DNA from 2 places in the Actinacidiphila reveromycinica genome. Region 2 is predicted to be linked to the other one. Evidence: riboswitches for the same ligand, from Rfam matches in the RefSeq annotation. Region 2 holds a riboswitch; the other holds the start of a gene.
What was found. A riboswitch is a leader RNA that binds a small molecule or an ion and turns the genes downstream of it on or off. The one in region 2 is predicted to bind glycine.

Region 1 (9,420 bases), 1.7 Mb from region 2:
CGGCGCAGGTAGCGCAGCATCGAGGTCTCGCTGCGGTGCCGGTGGAAGACCGGGTGGGTGAGGTAGTCGCCGGTGCGCAGCAGCGCGTCGGGCAGCGCGTCGGCGGTGGCGTCGTCGAGCGCGTCGAGGTCGACGGTGGCGGCGCCGAACGCGGCGAGCACCGCGGCCAGCGCGGCGCGGTCGGTGGTCTCGTCGCAGGCGACGCCGACGTGGTCGGCGTCGGTCTGCCGCAGGTTGACGCCGGCCGCGCGGGCGGCGGCCACCACGTCGGCGGCCCGGCCCGGCACCCTCGCGGTCAGGGTGTCGAAGAACGCGTCCCCGACGACCTCGACGCCGGCCGCGCGCAGGCCCGCGGCGAGCACCGCGGCGTAGCGGTGGGTGCGGCGCGCGATGGCGGCCAGTCCGTCGGGCCCGTGGTAGACGGCGTACATGCCGGCCATCACCGCGAGCAGCACCTGGGCGGTGCAGATGTTGCTGGTGGCCTTCTCGCGCCGGATGTGCTGCTCGCGCGTCTGGAGGGCCAGCCGGAAGGCGGTGTCGCCGTCGGCGTCGACGGAGACGCCGACGAGCCGGCCCGGCAGGTTGCGGGCGTAGGAGTCGCGGACCGCCATGTAGCCGGCGTGCGGGCCGCCGAAGCCCATCGGGACGCCGAAGCGCTGGGTGGTGCCGACCGCGATGTCCGCGCCGAGCTCGCCGGGCGGGGTGAGCAGGGTCAGCGCCAGCAGGTCGGCGGCCACGGTGACGATCGCACCCAGGTCGTGCGCCTGCTCGATGACCGGCCGCAGGTCGCGTACGGCGCCCGAGGCGCCCGGGTACTGGAGCAGCACCCCGGTGACGCCGCGCTTGGCGACGTCGGCGGGGATGCCCGCGGACAGGTCGGCGGTGACGACCTCGACGCCGGTCGGTTCGGCGCGGGTGCGGATCACCGCGAGGGTCTGCGGGAAGGTGTCGGCATCGACGAGGTAGACGCCGTTCCTGACCTTGCCGACCCGGCGGGACAGCGCCATCGCCTCGGCGGCCGCGGTGCCCTCGTCCAGCAGGGAGGCCCCCGAGGTGGGCAGACCGGTGAGGTCGGCGACGACGGTCTGGAAGTTCAGCAGCGCTTCGAGGCGGCCCTGCGAGATCTCCGGCTGGTACGGGGTGTAGGCGGTGTACCAGGCGGGGTTCTCCAGCACGTTGCGCAGGATGACCGGCGGGGTGAAGGTGCCGTAGTAGCCCAGGCCGATCATCGGGGTGAGCACCTGGTTGCGGTCGGCGAGCGCCCGCAGTTCGGCGAGTGCCTCGGCCTCCGTGACGGCGGCGGGCAGGCCGAGCGCCCCGGTGCTCCTGATGGTGTCGGGGACGGCCGCGGCGGTCAGTTCGTCCAGCGAGCCGTAGCCCACCTGGGCGAGCATCTTGGCCTGCGCCCCGACGTCGGGACCGATGTGGCGGCGGGCGAAGGGCCGGCCTGCCTCGAGCTCGGCGAGCGTGGTTCGGCGGTCACTCATCTTCGGGGGCCTCCTGGTCTGTGACGACCTTCGGGGGTGCCGTCACGGGCACCCGTACGGCCTCCCCCTCTGTCATCAGAACCTGAGAGCTTCACCGCCCCGGCCACGGGGCGGCTTTCACCGTCGGTGAGGACGCGTCCCGGCGGCCGCGCTGCTTCCGGGACAGGTCCTGCTTTCCAGAGTGACCTCGCCCGAGCGGTACGGATGCCTGAGAGTTTCCGGGGAGGATTTGCTCCTTCGGCGTCCTCCGCCACCCGCCGCCAGGCGGGCTCTTGGAGGACTCTCCCGCACGGGGTCGACGGCCTGCTGCCAGCCTACCAGCGCGTTCCGGGGCACGGGTGGGGACAGGTGCCGAGTCGACACCGCCCCGATCGTGGCTTTGGGTAGGAAGAAGCATCCGCCGTGTGACGGCGGCCCGGGGTTGGTCGGAGTGCTTGGAGGGACCGTGCGAACCGACATCGATCCGCGCAGCCTGATCGGCCGCCGCGCCTTCGACCGTGACGGGACGAGGATCGGCACGGTGGACGAGGTCTACCTCGACGACGCGACCGGCACGCCGGAGTGGGCGGCGGTGCGCACCGGCCTGTTCACCCGGGACGCGTTCGTGCCGCTCGGCCCGAGCGAGCTGGACGGCGACACGCTGCGAGTGCCGTACGAGAAGGCACTGATCAAGGACGCGCCGGACTTCGGGGTGGGCCGGCACCTGTCGCCCGAGCAGGAGTTGCAGCTCTACCACCACTACGGGATGGACGTGCCGCGCGCGGGCGCCGAGCGGGCGCCGTCCGGGGACTTCGGGGAGCTGGCCGACGGGGAGTGAGCGGGCACGGCCGCCGGCGCGGAGCCGGGGGGCGGGCCCCTGTGCTCTACGGGGTCTCCCGGGCCGCCGGTGCGTCCTGGGGGTCCGGGGCCGCCTCCGACACGTGCCGGGTGCCCGGGGCGCCCGGCGGGCCGTGCTCCCGCTGGGCGGCCAGCGGGAGCGGGTCGCTGCGGCTGAGCGCCGGGTCGTCGACCGGGAAGGTGCGCACCCGGCCCGGCCGGCTGTCCGAGGGCACCTCGAAGCGCACGGTCACCCGCCCGACACCGCTGCCCTGCACCCATCCGGCGCCGTGGACCTCGTGGACGACGTCGTGGCCGGGCAGCCAGCGGTTCGCCCGCTCGGGTGCCGGCGGCGGGCTGCTGGGCAGCGGCTCGGGGACGCCCTGGTCGGACCCGCCGTGCAGGGCGAGCTCGCTCTCGGCGTGGGCGAACAGGTCCTCCTGGGTGAAGTCGGCCAGCCCGGCGACGCCCACCCCGAGCAGCCGCACGCCTCCGGTGGTGTCGACGGCCTCGGCGAGGCGGCGGGCGGTCTCGCGGACCACGGCCGGGTCGTCGGTGGGGGCGCGCAGCGTCTCGGAGCGGGTGAGCGTGGAGAAGTCGTACCGCCGGACCTTGACCACCACGGTGCGGCCGGAGCGGCCGGCCCCGCGCAACCGCTGCACGCAGCGCTCGGCGAGCCGGTCGATCTCGTACCGCACATGGGCGCGGTCGGTCAGATCGGTGTCGAAGGTGTCCTCGACCGAGATGGACTTGACGTCGCGGTCGGCGACGACGGGGCGGTTGTCGACACCGGCGGCCATGGCGTGCAGGCCGGCGCCGTGGGCCTTCCCGAGCAGCCGGACCAGCTCGCCCTCGCCGGCCCGGGAGATCTCGGCGACGGTGAGGATGCCGGCCCTGCGCAGGTGCTCGGCGGTGGCCGGGCCGACCCCCGGCAGGGTGCGCACCGGCATCGGGTCCAGCAGCGCCCGCTCGGTGCCGGGCTCGACCACCACCAGGCCGTCCGGCTTGGCCTTCTCCGAGGCGATCTTGGCGAGCAGCTTGGAGCCGGCCAGCCCGACCGAGGCGGTCAGGCCGGTGGCGGCCCTGATGTCGGCGCGCAGCCCGCGGGCCACGGCCCTCGGGTCGCCGGCGTGCCCGCCCGCCTCCAGGTCGACGAACGCCTCGTCGACGCTCAGGGGCTCTATCAGGGGTGATGCCTCGCGCAGCAGGGCCATGACGATCTCGCTGATCTGGCGGTAGATGCCGAAGCGCGGCACGAGGTAGGCCGCGTGGGGGGCGAGCCGGCGGGCGTGCGCCATGGCCATGGCGGAGTGGACGCCGTGCACGCGTGCCTCGTAGGACGCGGTCGAGACCACACCGCGGGGTCCCAGGCCGCCGACCACCACCGGCTTGCCCCGCAGGCTGGGCTTGGACGCCTGCTCGACCGCGGCGAAGAACGCGTCCATGTCCAGGTGGAGGATCGTCGGCGCACTTCTCACACCTCCAGCGTCCCGCATACCGCCGACATCAGCCGTACACGTGTACGGCGACGGCGGGTCGGGCGGCCGGACGCCCTCGGACCCGGGTGCTTCAGACCGCCTTGTTGCGGCGGCGGGCCAGCTCGTCGGCCGGGTTGTGCCCGACCAGGGTCTCGCCGGTGTCCACGCGCTCGCCGTGCATCTGGGACAGCGCGCTCTCCACGTCGCGCCACACCACGCCGACCGCGATCCCGAAGATGCCCTGGCCGCCCTGGAGGAGCTGGACCACCTCGTCGGGCGACGTGCACTCGTAGACGGTCGCGCCGTCGCTCATCAGCGTCATCCGGGCCAGCTCGCCGGGGCCGACCGAGCGCAGGTGCTGGACGGCGGTGCGGATGTTCTGGAGGGAGACACCGGTGTCGAGCAGCCGCTTGACGATCTTGAGCACGACGACGTCGGAGAAGCCGTACAGCCGCTGGGTGCCCGATCCGTAGGCCGGGCGGACGCTGGGCTCGACCAGGCCGGTGCGGGCCCAGTAGTCCAACTGGCGGTAGGTGATGCCGGTGGCGGCACATGCCGCCGGGCCGCGGTAGCCGACCTGCTCGGACGGCGTCTCGGCCGGTGGGCCGCCGTCCGCGCCCACCGCCGCGGGGGCGAGCGCCCCCCGGGCCGGATACGGGCCGCCGGTCGCCAAACCGTCGCCGGTACTTCTCACGACGCCCTCCGTCCCCTTCGCGTCCGCTGGCCGCGCGCACGTGCCACCGGACTTTCCCTTCTGACGGTAGGCAGTCGTCACACGTGCGTCAACGATCGCCACGCTCGGCACGCCGAGTGAAATTCACCCCAGGAGTGGTTTGCTCCGAGCGCACAGCGGGAACACAGTTCCGAATGGCTGCATGGCGGCAACCTTGCCCCCTTTGGGGGCGGTATGGCGCGTCCGCCCCGGGCGGGCGTCACCCGGTCGCGCCGCGCCCGTCCGGGCGTCGTCCTGCGCGCGGTCGCGGCCCGCGCCAGGTGGCGACCGGTCTGCCGCTCGCGTCCTACCGGTCCCCACGGCCCCGCCGACCGGCGGAGCCTACTGGTTGCTGGTCCCGAAGTCCTCGGGCGAGATCTGGTCGAGGAACTCGCGGAACTTCTCCACCTCGTCCTCCTGCTCGTCCGGGATCGCGATCCCCGCGTCGTCCAGCACACCGTCGCTGCCGTAGATCGGCGTGCCGGTGCGCAGGGCGAGCGCTATGGCGTCGGACGGGCGGGCACTGACCTCCACCCCGCCGGCGAAGACCAGCTCCGCATAGAACACGCCGTCCCTCAGGTCGGTGATGCGCACCTCCGTCAGCGTCTGTCCCACCGCCTCGAGCACGTCCTTGAAGAGGTCGTGAGTCAGCGGTCGCGCAGGCGTCATGCCCTGCTGCGCGAAAGCGATGGCCGTCGCCTCTCCCGGCCCGATCCAGATGGGCAGGTACCGGTCGCCTCCTACTTCACGCAGGAGCACGATCGGTTGGTTGGAGGGCATTTCGACCCGGACACCCACAACGTCGAGCTCGTTCACACCAGCAACCCTAGGCCGTGCCTGCGGGGTTTGGGTAGTCGGGCAGCCGCCGGGCGCGGCTCCGAGGCGTTCCGGAACCCGCCTCCGCCAGGCGGTTCGCCCCCGCGGATGCCGCTCCGGGCCGCGGTTCCGGCCGCGATCCGACCGAAATCCGACGCCGGGAGGGGCGGCGCGGCGCAGGTCGGCCGGCCGCCGGTGCCCGCCGTCGGACCCGCGGAACCGGGCCGGGGGGCGGGGCGTGGAACCGGACCGCTCGTGCCCGGACCGAGGGGCCGAACCGTGCGGCCGGACCGGGGACGCGCGGCCGCGATCAGTCCAGTCGGACCCGCAGCGCCGACTGCACCATCGCGGCGTGCAGCCGCACCGACAGCATGGCGAGCTCCCGGGCGGTCGCCTCGGCGTGCAGCCGGGTCTGCGGGTTGCGGTGCCGGCGCAGCGGCGCCACCACCTGCTCGACCAGGCCCGCCTCCCGGTCGGCGGCGGCCTTCACCGCGCGCAGGTGGCGCGGCTCCAGTCCGAAACGCCCGAGGTCCACGATCAGCCGGGCCACGTTCACCGCGTCCGCGGCGTAGCCGCCGTCGGCGTCCGGCAGGACCAGCCCGTAGGACTCCCACTCGGCGAGGGCGTCCCCGCCGGCCCCGGTGGCGGCCAGCAGCTCGTCGCGGCCGATCCGCATCCGGGCGGGCTCCTCGGGCTCCATGGAGCCGTCCAGCACCCCGCGGGACTCGCCGGGGCCCGGCAGCGCCACCGGCTCGCCCCGGTCGAGGGCGTCCAGGTGCTCGCGGATCACCCGCAGGGGCAGGTAGTGGTCCCGCTGCACCCGCAGCACGTAGGCGAGCCGCTCCACGTCCGCGACACCGAACTTCCGGTACCCCGAGGGGGTGCGCTGCGGCTCCACCAGCCCCTCCGCCTCCAGGAAGCGGATCTTGGAGATGGTGACCTCGGGGAACTCGTCCCGCAGCCGGGACAGCACCGCGCCGATACTCAGCAGGGTGCCGTCCTCTGCGGCCGGGACGGTGGCGGTGCCGTCACCGGCACCGCCTGTCGATCGCGGCATGCGCACCTTCCCTGGGACCTGCGGCGGGAGGGTCAGACACCCGCCTGGCTCGCGTAGAACACGAGCCGGTACTTGCCGATCTGCACCTCGTCCCCGTTGGAAAGCTGCACCGCGTCGATCCGCTCCCGGTTGACGTAGGTGCCGTTGAGGCTGCCCACGTCGGAGACGGTGAACACGCCGTCGGCCCCGCGCCGGAACTCCACGTGGCGGCGCGAGACCGTCACGTCGTCCAGGAAGATGTCGCTCTGCGGGTGCCGGCCGGCGGTGGTCAGCTCGCCGTCCAGCAGGAAGCGGCTGCCGGAGTTCGGCCCCCGGCGCACCACCAGCAGCGCCGAGCCCAGGGGCAGCGCGGCCACGGCCGCCTGCGCCTCCGGGGAGAGCGACGGCATCGGGGTCTGGCCGGTCGCCTCGGCCTCGTACGCCTCGATGCTGGAGATCGAGATCGTCGAGGTGGTCTCCGACGGCCGCTCGAACGACCCGGTGCCCTGCCCCGCGCGCAGCGGCGCGCCGCAGTTGTTGCAGAAGCGGCTCGCCGCCGCGTTCTGGTGCCCGCACCTGCCGCAGACCAGCACGCCCTGCTCACCACCCGTGTCCGAGGCCGAAGATTCCCCGAAACCTATGCGGGGCGCCGAACCGTGGTCAACAGGCGCCACGCCGGGCGCGGCCGAAAATCCGCCGTCCTGCTGCGGCGCGTCCGCGCGGAACAGCGGACGCTCCGCCGGCTGGCCGGTGTCCTCCTCACCACTTCGCGGCGCACGGTGGCGTGCCGTGGCCGGGTCACCCGACTGGCGGGCGCTCTTGCCGAACAACTTCCCAAACAACTTCACGGGCGATTCCCCTTGAAAGAAGCAGACCCGCCCGTGGGGCAGGACGAACTCTCACTACTCACAGTTTCCACCACTCAGCACCCGGCCAGGCCCCCGACCCCCGCCTCATTGGGATGACCGAGCGTAGTCAGGCTGCTCCGACGGCCGCAAGGCATCCACGACGATCTTCTGCGACCTGACCACATCGGCACTCGCCTGCTCCTTCTCCAGCGTCTGAACCACCCCGCCGGGGATGTTCAGCGCGGGTTCGAGATCCGGCGGGTTCCCGATGACCTTGAAGACGTACGGCTGGGCCAGTCGGTGCCCGTCCACGAGCACGCTGTTCGTGCTGTCGGTGAAGTAAGTGTCGCTGATCACGCGCACGTTGTTCACCTGGATCGCCTCCGCCCCCGCCGCACGCAGCTCCTGGACGGTGTCCAGCAGCGAGTCCGCCTCGACCTGGTCGTGCGGGTCCTTGACCGTCAGGGTGATCCCCGGGCCCTTCGCCGCCACCGTACCGGCCAGGACACCGAGCTCCCTGGCCTTCTCCTGCGTCTGCTTGAGCGCCTCCGCAGCCTGGTCGGAGCTGGTCTCCAGCTCGCTGCGCTGGTTCTCCAGCCCGCGCTTCTCGTCCTGGAGCCGCTGGCCGCGGTTGTCCAGCTCGGTGAGGATACGCACCAGGTCCTCCTGGCGCGCCCCGCGCAGCGTGCTGTTGTCGTCGCTGGTGGTGCGTACCTGGATGGCCAGCCCCAGCCCCAGCACGAACAGCAGGACCGCGACGATGAGTTGTGCGCGGGTCAGCCGCGGCGGCCACAGTCCGGCCACCAGCCGCTGCCGCCCCGTCCGCGGCCCGGCCGCCGGCTCCCCGACGCTGCCGGGCTCTTCGGGGCTGCCGGGCTCTTCGGGGCTGCCGTCCGGGCGTTCGCGGCCCTCCGGGCCCTCACGGCTCCCGCCCTGGTGCTCGTCGCTCATCGCCGCCTCACGCCCGGAAGACGTGCCGGCGGATCGCGGCGGCGTTGGAGAAGATCCGGATGCCCAGGACGACCACCACGCCGGTCGACAACTGCGCGCCGACACCGAGCTTGTCGCCCAGGAACACGATCAGCGCCGCCACCACCACGTTGGACAGGAAGGAGACCACGAACACCTTGTCGTCGAAGATCCCGTCGAGCATCGCCCGCAGCCCGCCGAACACCGCGTCGAGCGCGGCCACCACGGCGATCGGCAGGTACGGCTCGACGCCCGAGGGCACCACGGGGCGCACCACCAGCCCGACCACGACCCCCACCACGAGGCCAAGAACGGCGATCACTTCGTCAACCCCTCCCGTCGGACGGCGTCTTGGACGGCTTCTGGGACGGCGTTTCGGACGGCGTCGCCACGTCGGGCGCGGCGTACCGCAGGATCAGCGACGGCGCGGCGGGCAACCGGACGTCGCCCTGCACGCTGATGCTCGACCTGATGCCGTAGTTCGCCACCAACACGTGCAGGTACTCCCCGTCCGCGCTGTCCTGGAATGTCGTGCTCAACCGCTTCCCGTCCCCGATCGCCAGCACCGTGTACGGCGGCACCAGCGGCTTGTTGTCGACCAGTATGGCGTCCCCGGCGGCCCGGATCGCCGACAGCGCCGTCAGGCGCTCGCCGTTGACCGAGATCGCCTCCGCGCCCGACGACCACAGGCCGTTGACCACTTGCTGCATGTCGCGGTCGCGGACCCGCCCGGTGTCGGAGAAGCCACTGCTCTCCCGTGGGCCGCCGGTGCCCCCTTCAGAGGCTTCCTCGGCGTCGTTGACGACCAGCTTGATCCCCGGGCCGTGCACCGGCGTGGCGGCGGCGAGGAGTTCGACCAGCCGCTCCCCGCCGTCGCCCTTCTGCTTCAGCGCGGCCTGCTGCTGAGCGGAGACGGTGTCCCGCAGCGAGTCGACGTTCTTCTGCACCTGGTCGGTGCTCTTGGTCTCGGTCTGGATCCGGTCGATGAGGTTCTGGCGCTCCTTGGCGACCGTGGGCGCCGACTCCCGCGCCTGGGCGGCCCCGAGCGTCACCACGAGCGCGGCGAGCACCAGCCCGGCGGCCAGTCCCAGCCTGCCGCCCAGCGCCTTCGGCAGGCGCGAGGTGCCGACCTGCCCGCGCCGGGCCGCGGCCTGCGCGTACCCGTCGTCGAGGCTGTGCTCGATGATGTTCGTCAGCAGCGACATCGACGCGTCGAGGCGTCGCGGAGCGGCCCCGGGTACAGGGCTGCTCCGATCGG
Region 2 (9,420 bases):
CCGATCGGCGTGATCTGCTTCGCCATCGCCGCGCGGGTATGCACCGCGCCCGAAAGCGCCGGGCGCGGCCTGGAACGGTTGGACCTGTCCGGCTCATTGACGGTGAGCCTCGGCCTGGCCGCTGTGGTCTACGCGGTCGTCGGTACGGACACCACGCCGTGGAGATCCGCCCGCACTGTGGGTGTACTGGCGTCCGGAATCACGTTGCTGGTCGCGTTCGTGGTCATCGAGGCGCGCTCCGCACACCCGCTCCTGCCCTTGAGCCTGCTCCGTATCCGGGCCGTGGCCTGTGCGAACGGTCAGGCGCTCCTGCTCGGTGCCGGCATATCCACGATGTTCTACTTCTTGTCCCTGTACCTGCAGACCGTACGGGGGCTCTCACCGCTGTCGGCCGGGGCGGCGTTCCTGCCGGGCAGTCTCGGCATGGTCGCCGGCTCGACGCTGGGCACACGGCTGTTCCCCGTGGTGTCCGCGCGCAGACTGCTCGCCGGCGCCGGCGTGCTCGCGTTCACCGGTGTGCTGTGGCTGTCCCGGCTACCCGTGCACGGCTCTCTTCCGGTGGACGTGCTGATCCCGCTGGTACTGGCATGCACCGGGGTGGGGATGGGTTTCGTCCCCGTCACCACCGCATCCATGCACGGCGTCGCCCCGTCCGGACTCGGTGTGGCCACCGGCCTGCTGCGTACCTCGCAACAGGCCGGCTCGGCGATCGGCCTGGCCGCGCTGGCCACCGTCGCCACCGTCACGACCGCCCACCTCGCGGATGCCAGGCGCCAGTCCGCCCTGGTCGGCGGCTACCGCGCCACACTGCACTGGACCGCCGTGCTGGTGCTGGTGGAGATCGGTGTGGTGCTGGTCATGCCCAGGCTCGACAGCCCGGCCCCCCTGGAAGACGACTCATCGCAGACCGCCAACTCCAGTTCGGCGTGAAGCGGCTGTCGCGCGGCGACTTCCAGCCGTTCGGCGGCCTCGACCGCACCACGTGAGCGCGGGATAGGGTCATGCCGTGTTCGGCTTTGAAAGCGCCGCGGCCTTTGGGCCGGTCTCCGACGGGAAGTCAGGCATCCGGACCGTACCGCGCCAGGATCCCCGCGTGCGCGCGGCCGTGACCGCGGCGGTCATCGTCGTCTCCGCGCTCACGGTCCGGCCGGTGGGCTCAACCGGCCGCGGCCTGGCGGTGGCCGCTCTGCTCGTGCTCTGCTCCGTCACCCTGCTGATCCGCCACCTGTCCTTGACCGGACTCCTGCCCCGTATCGCCCTGCTCTGGCTGTCCGTCGGTCTCGTGGCGGCGGCCCTTCTGCTCGGGGTGGCCTCCAGCGGCTCCAGTTACCTGTTCGCGTACTTCCTCGTCGGCCACGCCGGCTACCGGCTCCCGCTCCGACAGGCGCTGCTTCTGGCGGCGCTGTCCGCCCTGCTGTGCACCGGTATCGTGTACCTGCGCATCGGGCCCGGGCATGCACTACTGCCTTCCATCGTGGAGCTGACGACCGGCCTGCCGGTCCTGGCCGGGATCCTCAGCCGCAGCAGACAGAGCGCCGTGGAGGCGATGGCCGCCTCCGCCGAAGCAGCCGGGCGGGCCGCCCGCGCCGAGGCACAGGCCCTCGTCCTCACCGAACGCAGTCGCATCGCACGGGACGTCCACGACGTACTGGCCCACTCACTGGCCGCAGTCAACATGCATCTGGAACTGGCCGACGCGCTGATCGACACCGGCGACCTGGCGAAGGTCCGCGAAGCCCACGACAAGGCGCACAGCATGGTCAAGGAGAGCTTGGAGCAGGCCCAGTGGGCCGTCCACGCGCTGCGCGAGGACTCGCTTCCGCTGCGCGAGAGCCTGACCGCGATGGTCGAGTCGTCCGGTCACCGCGATGCCCTGACCGTGACCGGAACCCTCCGTGAGCTGCCCGCCCAGATCACCCAGGGCCTGCTGCGGATCGCCCAGGAGGCCCTGACCAACGCGGCCCGGCACGCCCCGGGCGGCAGCGTCCATGTGGAACTGGTGGCCGCCGCCTCGACGACACTGAGGGTCCGCAACGGGCCTCCGCGCGACGCGGCGGGCGCGGGCGCGGGTGCCGGCAGCGGAATGGGACTGATCGGGATGCGTGAACGGGTGACTTTGCTGGGCGGCACACTCACGGCGGGCCCCATCACCGAGGGACGAGACCAAGGCGGCTGGCAGGTGGAGGCAGTGATCCCGAGATGAACGAAGCAACCGACCACCCGCTCCCGTTGAAGGTGATCGTCGCCGACGACCAGGCCGCTGTCCGCGAATCGCTGGCCGCGGTACTCGACCTGTCCGAGGACATCGAGGTCGTCACCGCTGCGGCCGATGGCACCCAGGTTCTGTCCGCCGCTGCCGCCACCTCGGTGGACGTCGTCCTGATGGATCTGCGCATGCCTGGAATGGACGGCATCGAGACGACCCGCCGTCTGAGCGAGGAGCACCCGCAGATCGCCGTCGTGGTACTGACCACCTTCGCCGACGACGACTCCATCCTGGCCGCACTCGGCGCCGGCGCCCGCGGCTACCTCACCAAGAACGCGGGACGCCAGGACATCATGCGCGCCATCCGAGCCGCCGCCGCGGGACAGTCCGTCCTCGACCGCGAAGTCCAGAACCGCCTCCTGGTCGCCGCCCGCACCCGCCAGCCCGCACCCGCGCCAACCCTTCCCCCGGACCTCACCCCCCGCGAACGCGAAGTCCTCACCCTCATCGGCCAGGGCCTGCCCAACCGTGCCATCGCCCAGCAGCTCTTGATCGGCGAGGCCACCGTCAAGACCCACATCAACAAGCTGTTCACCAAAGCCGGCCTCCAGGGCCGGGCCGAGGCCGTACGCCTCGCCATCGCAGCCGGCCTCACGTGACCCCCGACCACCAAAATCAGCCGTCACCCGGGCGAAGGCGTGCAGATGGGGCACATCGGCTGGGCGAACCTCGACGATCCGGCGCGAGAGCCCGTCGGCGCAGCCGGACCACCCCCGCTCGCGCGGGGATAGAGCTGAAAGACGGGAACCCGCAGGTCAGGCCCTACGCCGTCAGCACTCGATGACGTTGACGGCGAGGCCGCCGCGGGCGGTCTCCTTGTACTTGACCTTCATGTCCGCCCCGGTCTGCTTCATGGTCTTGATGACCTTGTCCAGGGAGACGTGGTGGCGGCCGTCGCCGCGCATCGCCATGCGGGCGGCGGTGACCGCCTTGACCGCCGCCATGCCGTTGCGCTCGATGCAGGGGATCTGGACCAGGCCGCCCACGGGGTCGCAGGTGAGGCCGAGGTTGTGCTCCATGCCGATCTCGGCCGCGTTCTCGACCTGCTCGGGGGTGAGCCCGAGGACCTCCGCGAGGCCGCCCGCGGCCATCGAGCAGGCGGAGCCGACCTCGCCCTGGCAGCCGACCTCGGCGCCGGAGATCGAGGCGTTCTCCTTGAAGAGCATCCCGATCGCCCCCGCGGCCAGCAGGAAGCGGACCACCGCGTCGTCCCGGTCGGCGGCGGACGTGGCCGGCGAGCAGACGAACGCCAGGTAGTAGTGCAGGACGGCCGGGATGATCCCGGCGGCGCCGTTCGTGGGGGCGGTGACCACGCGCCCGCCCGCCGCGTTCTCCTCGTTGACCGCCATCGCGTACAGGGTGATCCACTCCATCGCACGGGTGGACGGGTCGCCCTCGGCCCGTAGCTGGCGGGCGGACTGCGCGGCGCGGCGGCGCACCTTCAGGCCGCCGGGCAGGATGCCCTCCCGGCTCATGCCGCGCTCCACGCACGCCCGCATCACCTGCCAGATCTCCAGCAGGCCGGCCCGGATGTCCGCCTCGCTGCGCCACGCCTTCTCGTTCTCCATCATCAGCGCGGAGATCGACAGCCCGGTCTCCCGGGACAGCCGCAGCAGCTCGTCGCCGGTGCGGAAGGGGTGCCGCAGCACCGTGTCGTCCAGCTTGATCCGGTCCTCGCCGACGGCGTCCTCGTCCACCACGAAGCCGCCGCCCACCGAGTAGTACGTCTTCGCCAGCAGCACCTCGCCCGCCTCGTCGCGGGCGGACAGCGTCATCCCGTTGGCGTGGTAGGGCAGCGAGCGGCGCCGGTGCAGCACCAGGTCGGCGTCGGGGTCGAACGCGATCTCGTGGGTGCCCAGCAGGGCCAGCCGGCGTTCCGCGCGGATCCGGGCGACCTCGTCGTCGGCCGTCTCGACGTCCACGGTGCGCGGCGCGTGGCCGGACAGCCCGAGCAGCACCGCCTTCGGGGTGCCGTGGCCGTGGCCGGTGGCGCCGAGCGAGCCGAACAGCTCGGCCCGGACGGAGGCGGTGTGCGCGAGCAGCGCCTCGTTCTTCAGGCGGTGCACGAAGATGTTCGCCGCCCGCATCGGGCCGACGGTGTGCGAGCTGGAGGGCCCTATGCCGATGGAGAACAGGTCGAAGACGGAGATTGCCACGGGTTCCTAGCTCCTGGGTATCGCGGACGCCGTTGTCCGCGGGGTGGTGCTGCGGCCGCGCCCGGCGGGCAGGTGCGGCGGGTGCGCCCGGGTGGGGCGCGCCGCGTCGGGTGCGTCCGGATCGGGCGCCGCGTCGGGTGCGTCCGGATCGGTCGCGCCGCACGCCGGACACGTCCGGCACGGACGCCGGTCCGGGTCCGCCCCTCCCCCCGAGCTTCGCACGCGCGAGGCGTCCGCGACGACGCGGAGCGGGGTGAGGCGGCCCACGGACCGGCCGCCGGCTACAGCGCCGGGTACAGCGGGTGCTTGTCGGCCAGCGCGGTGACCCGCTTGCGCAGGGGCGCGCTCTCCGACGGCGGGAAGGCCGGCGACGCGGTGAGGGTCGCCGCGATGATGTCGGCGACCTCCCGGAAGTCGTCGGCGCCGAAGCCCCGCGTGGCCAGCGCGGGCGTGCCGATCCGCAGGCCCGAGGTGACCATCGGGGGCCGCGGGTCGTTCGGGACCGCGTTGCGGTTGACGGTGATGCCGACCGTGTGCAGCCGGTCCTCGGCCTGCTGGCCGTCGAGCGCGGAGTTGCGCAGGTCGACCAGGACCAGGTGCACGTCGGTGCCCCCGGAGAGCACGGAGACGCCGAGCTCCGCCACGTCGGGCCGGGCCAGCCGGTCGGCGAGGATCTTCGCGCCTTCCAGCGTGCGGGCCTGGCGGTCCTTGAACTCGTCGGTGGCCGCGGCCTTGAACGCCACCGCCTTCGCCGCGATCACGTGCTCCAGCGGGCCGCCCTGCTGCCCCGGGAAGACCGCCGAGTTGATCTTCTTGGCGAGGTCCGCCCTGGCCAGGATCACCCCGCCGCGCGGCCCGCCGAGCGTCTTGTGGGTCGTGGTGGTGACCACGTCGGCGTACGGCACGGGGGAGGGGTGCAGCCCGGCGGCGACCAGGCCGGCGAAGTGCGCCATGTCCACCATCAGGTACGCGCCGACCTCGTCGGCGATCCGGCGGAACTCCGCGAAGTCGAGCTGCCGCGGGTAGGCGGACCAGCCGGCCACGATGAGCTGCGGGCGGTGCTCCTTGGCCAGCCGCTCGACCTCGGCCATGTCGACCCGGCTGGTCTCGGCGTCCACGTGGTAGGCGGCCACCTTGTAGAGCTTGCCGGAGAAGTTGATCTTCATGCCGTGGGTCAGGTGCCCGCCGTGCGCCAGGTCCAGGCCGAGGATGGTGTCGCCCGGCTTGAGCAGGGCGAACATCGCGGCGGCGTTCGCCTGGGCGCCGGAGTGCGGCTGCACGTTCGCCGACTCGGCGCCGAACAGCGCCTTGACCCGGTCGATGGCGAGCTGCTCGATCACGTCGACGTGTTCGCAGCCGCCGTAGTAGCGGCGGCCCGGGTAGCCCTCCGCGTACTTGTTGGTCAGCACCGAGCCCTGGGCCTCCAGCACGGCGACCGGGGCGAAGTTCTCGGACGCGATCATCTCCAGCGTGGACTGCTGGCGGTTGAGCTCGGCGTCGACCGCGGCCGCCACGTCGGGGTCGAAGGCGTGCAGGGACTGGTTCAGCAGCGACATCGCGGGTCCCTCAGTTCTCGATGAAGGCGTCGTACTCGGCGGCGGACAGCAGGTCGGACGGCTCGTCGGCCACCTTCACCCGGAACAGCCAGCCGCCCTCGAAGGGGGCGGAGTTCACCAGTGACGGGTCGTCGACGACGTCCTGGTTCACCTCGGTGACCTCGCCGCCCACCGGCGAGTACAGGTCGCTGACCGACTTGGTGGACTCCAGCTCGCCGCAGGTCTCGCCCGCGGTCACCGTGGCGCCCACCTCGGGGAGCTGGACGAAGACCACGTCACCGAGCGCGTCGGCGGCGTGCGAGGTGATGCCCACGGTGGCCGCGCCGTCGGCGGGGGCGGAGAGCCACTCGTGCTCCTTGCTGTAACGAAGCTGCTCAGGGTTGATGCTCATGGCTGGATTCTCCCGGATCGACAGGGGTGCTCGCGTGCGCGGCACGGCAAACGGAAAGGTAGGGGAACGGGGCGGGGGCGGGCGTCCGCCCCGTTGTCACAGGGGGCGGGGCCAGGCGCAGGGGCCCTCAGGTGCCGGGCCAGGCACCGAGGCCATGCCCGGCCACACCCGCGGGCCATGCCCGGACGCTCCCAGCGGTCGCGCTCAGCGCTCGCGCCGGTAGAACGGCAGCGCCACGACGTCGTACGGCTCCTTCGACCCGCGGATGTCCACCGCGACCCCCGGGGTGCCGGGCGCCGCGTGCGCCGCGTCCACGTACGCCATCGCGATCGGCCTGCCCAGGGTCGGCGACGGGGCGCCCGAGGTGACCTCGCCGATCACCGCGCCCGACGCGTCGGTCACCGGGTAGCCGGCCCGCGGCACCCGGCGGCCCTGCGCGACCAGCCCGACGAGCTTGCGCGGCGGCAGGTCGGCGGCCCGCTCGGCGGCGGCGCCCAGCGCGGTGCGCCCGACGAAGTCCCCGGGCTTGTCGAACTTGACCACCCGGCCCAGCCCGGCGTCGAACGGCGTCACCGAGGCGGTCAGCTCGTGGCCGTACAGCGGCATGCCGGCCTCCAGGCGCAGCGTGTCCCGGCAGGACAGCCCGCACGGCACCAGCCCCGACGCCTCGCCGGCCGCGGTCAGCGCCTGCCACAGCCGCTCGGCGTCGGCCGGCGCCACGAACAACTCGAAGCCGTCCTCACCGGTGTAGCCGGTACGGGCGATCAGCGCCTGCACCCCGGCCACCGTGCCGGGCAGGCCGGCGTAGTACTTCAGCCCGTCCAGGTCGGCGTCGGTCACCGCCTTCATGATCGCCGGGGCCTGCGGGCCCTGGACCGCCAGCAGCGCGTACGCCTCGCGGTCGTCGCGGACCCGCGCGTCGTACCCGGCCGCCCGCAGCGCGACCGCGTCGAGCACCGTCTGCGCGTTGGAGGCGTTGGCGACGACCATGAACTCCTGCTCGCCGAGCCGGTACACGATCAGGTCGTCGAGGATGCCGCCGTCGGGCGCGCAGATCATCGTGTAGCGGGCCCGGCCCACCGCCAGCGCGGACAGGTGGCCGACCAGGGCGTGGTCGAGCGCCTCGCCCGCCTGCGGACCCGTCACGGTGATCTCGCCCATGTGCGACAGGTCGAACAGGCCGGCCCGGGTGCGCACGGCCTGGTGCTCCTCGCGCTCGCTGGCGTAGCGCAGCGGCATGTCCCAGCCCGCGAAGTCGGTCATGGTCGCGCCGAGGGCACGGTGCAGGGCGTCGAGCGCGGTACGACGGGGTTCGCTCATCGGTGACAGGCTCCCAGGCTCGGTCTCGGGAAGAGGAGGGGACGACAGATCGGACACTCCCCATCTGTCATCGGAACCTGAGAGGTTCACCGTGAACCCCCGCACGCGCGGGCCCCGGTTTGCACCTTGGGTGGGCGGGGCCGCACGCACCCGACAGGGGTGCGCCGACGGCTCCGCCGCTTTTCAGATCTGCCTCGCCCGCGCGGTATCTGTGCCTGAGAGATTCAAGGGAGGGCTTGCTCCTTCGGCGCCCGGTCCACCGCCCGCGAGCTGGTCGCGTGCGCCGGTCCGGGACTCTCCCGCGCGGCCTCGAACGGCCGGTATGCAAGTTGTGGCACTCATCATTGCATGCCCAGGGTGCTCGGCCCCCGGCAGCGGTTAGGGTTTCCCGGGCACGACGCAAAAGACGCGGTACTCGGGCGGACAAGGGTGGACATGGAGAATCCGGCGCCGTACATATGGCCGGCCAACGAGCTGGAAGAGGTGCTGGCCGCCAGCCTCGGCAACCCGTCGGCCACGCCCAGGCTGCTGGAGGTGCTCGGCCGGTCCCGGGTGTGGGTGCCGCTGCCGAACGGCGGCTCGCCCGACGCGGCCGACCTCGACCTGCCGACCGTCGTGCTCGGCGGCGCGCCCTACGTCCCGGTGTTCAGCTCCGAGCAGCAGTTCCGGCAGGCCGCGGACGGCATGTCCTGCACGGTCGCGCCGGTGCACGAGTTCGCCCGCGGGCTGCCGCCGCTGGTGGGGATCGCGGTCAACCCCGGCGGCGCGGTCGGGGTGCCGCTGCCCCCCGCCGCGGTGGCCGAGCTGTGCCGGCCGGCGCCGGGCGAGCGGGCCCCGGCGTTCGCCGGGGTACGCGGCGGCGACGCGCCGTCCGGTGCCCGGGTGCGGCTGTGGGAGCCGGACCACGACGCCGAGCCGGTGGACTTCCTGGCCGCCGCGGCCGGCGAGTTCGCGGTCACCCCGGTGGTGCTCACCGCACGGCGGGCCCTGGCCGTCGTCGAGGAGGAGCCGCCCGCCCTGTTCGTCGGCGTGGAACTCGACGGCTGGACCGAGGAGGACCGGGCCGCCGCGATGGACGCGCTCGGCCGGGCGCTGGGCGCGGCGCAGCCCCCCTGGCCGGTGCACCTGATCCTGCTGGACGTGGCGCAGGACCCGGTGGGGGACTGGATGCTGGAGACGGTGCAGCCGTTCTTCGCCCGCGACTGAAGCCGCCCGCCGCGTCCGTTCAACGGCCGTATAGCCGGTCTATAGCCGGTTCCGCTTGAGTCGGTCGCCATACCGCTGGGCACACTCGACCTGGTTTGATGTCGTGCGAAGAGCTGTACGAGGGGAAAGGGGCGGTCCCACGTGATCGCGGGCGCGCAAGGCGGTGCGGCGCAGGCCGGCCATGTGGAGCAGATGCTGCTCCAGGTGGCACCCGGCCGGTTCGACGCCTACGAGAACCTGCTCGCGTCGCTCGCCGAGGGCCAGGTGTGGATGCTGCTGTGGCACGGCAGCTCCGGCGCGCCCGACGCGCAGTACGGCACGATGGAGATCGACGGGTACGGCTACGCGCCGTGCTTCACCTCGCCGCGCGAGCTGGCCGCCAGCGGGTGGAACCGCGAGCACGAGGTGGTCTCCGGGCGGGACATCGCGCGGACCCTCTACCCGGACCGCTCGGGGCTGTGGCTCAACCCGCACGCGGCCGGCGGCGGGATCGGCGTCCCGTGGGCGGACCTGCGCCGGATCGCG

Region 1: linked by a shared signal. The riboswitch ahead of gcvP (aminomethyl-transferring glycine dehydrogenase) and the one ahead of gcvT (glycine cleavage system aminomethyltransferase GcvT) in region 2 are both predicted to bind glycine.

Annotation. Positions count from the first base shown of each region.
Region 1 is NZ_AP018365.1:7,882,332-7,891,751, reverse strand. It holds gene gcvP (aminomethyl-transferring glycine dehydrogenase) at 1-1,487, opposite strand, end outside; glycine riboswitch at 1,547-1,673, opposite strand; glycine riboswitch at 1,674-1,785, opposite strand; gene RVR_RS33560 (PRC-barrel domain-containing protein) at 1,933-2,304, shown strand; gene RVR_RS33555 (DNA polymerase IV) at 2,351-3,781, opposite strand; gene RVR_RS33550 (MerR family transcriptional regulator) at 3,873-4,475, opposite strand; gene RVR_RS33545 (bifunctional nuclease family protein) at 4,836-5,309, opposite strand; gene ftsR (transcriptional regulator FtsR) at 5,620-6,366, opposite strand; gene RVR_RS38175 (double zinc ribbon and FHA domain-containing protein) at 6,399-7,193, opposite strand; gene RVR_RS33530 (DUF881 domain-containing protein) at 7,299-8,144, opposite strand; gene RVR_RS33525 (small basic family protein) at 8,152-8,484, opposite strand; gene RVR_RS33520 (DUF881 domain-containing protein) at 8,489-9,420, opposite strand, start outside.
Region 2 is NZ_AP018365.1:6,157,648-6,167,067, forward strand. It holds gene RVR_RS26230 (MFS transporter) at 1-930, shown strand, start outside; gene RVR_RS26235 (sensor histidine kinase) at 1,094-2,203, shown strand; gene RVR_RS26240 (response regulator) at 2,200-2,865, shown strand; gene RVR_RS26245 (L-serine ammonia-lyase) at 3,037-4,422, opposite strand; gene glyA (serine hydroxymethyltransferase) at 4,704-5,978, opposite strand; gene gcvH (glycine cleavage system protein GcvH) at 5,989-6,369, opposite strand; gene gcvT (glycine cleavage system aminomethyltransferase GcvT) at 6,574-7,689, opposite strand; glycine riboswitch at 7,883-8,001, opposite strand; gene RVR_RS26265 (enhanced serine sensitivity protein SseB) at 8,125-8,895, shown strand; gene RVR_RS26270 (enhanced serine sensitivity protein SseB C-terminal domain-containing protein) at 9,037-9,420, shown strand, end outside.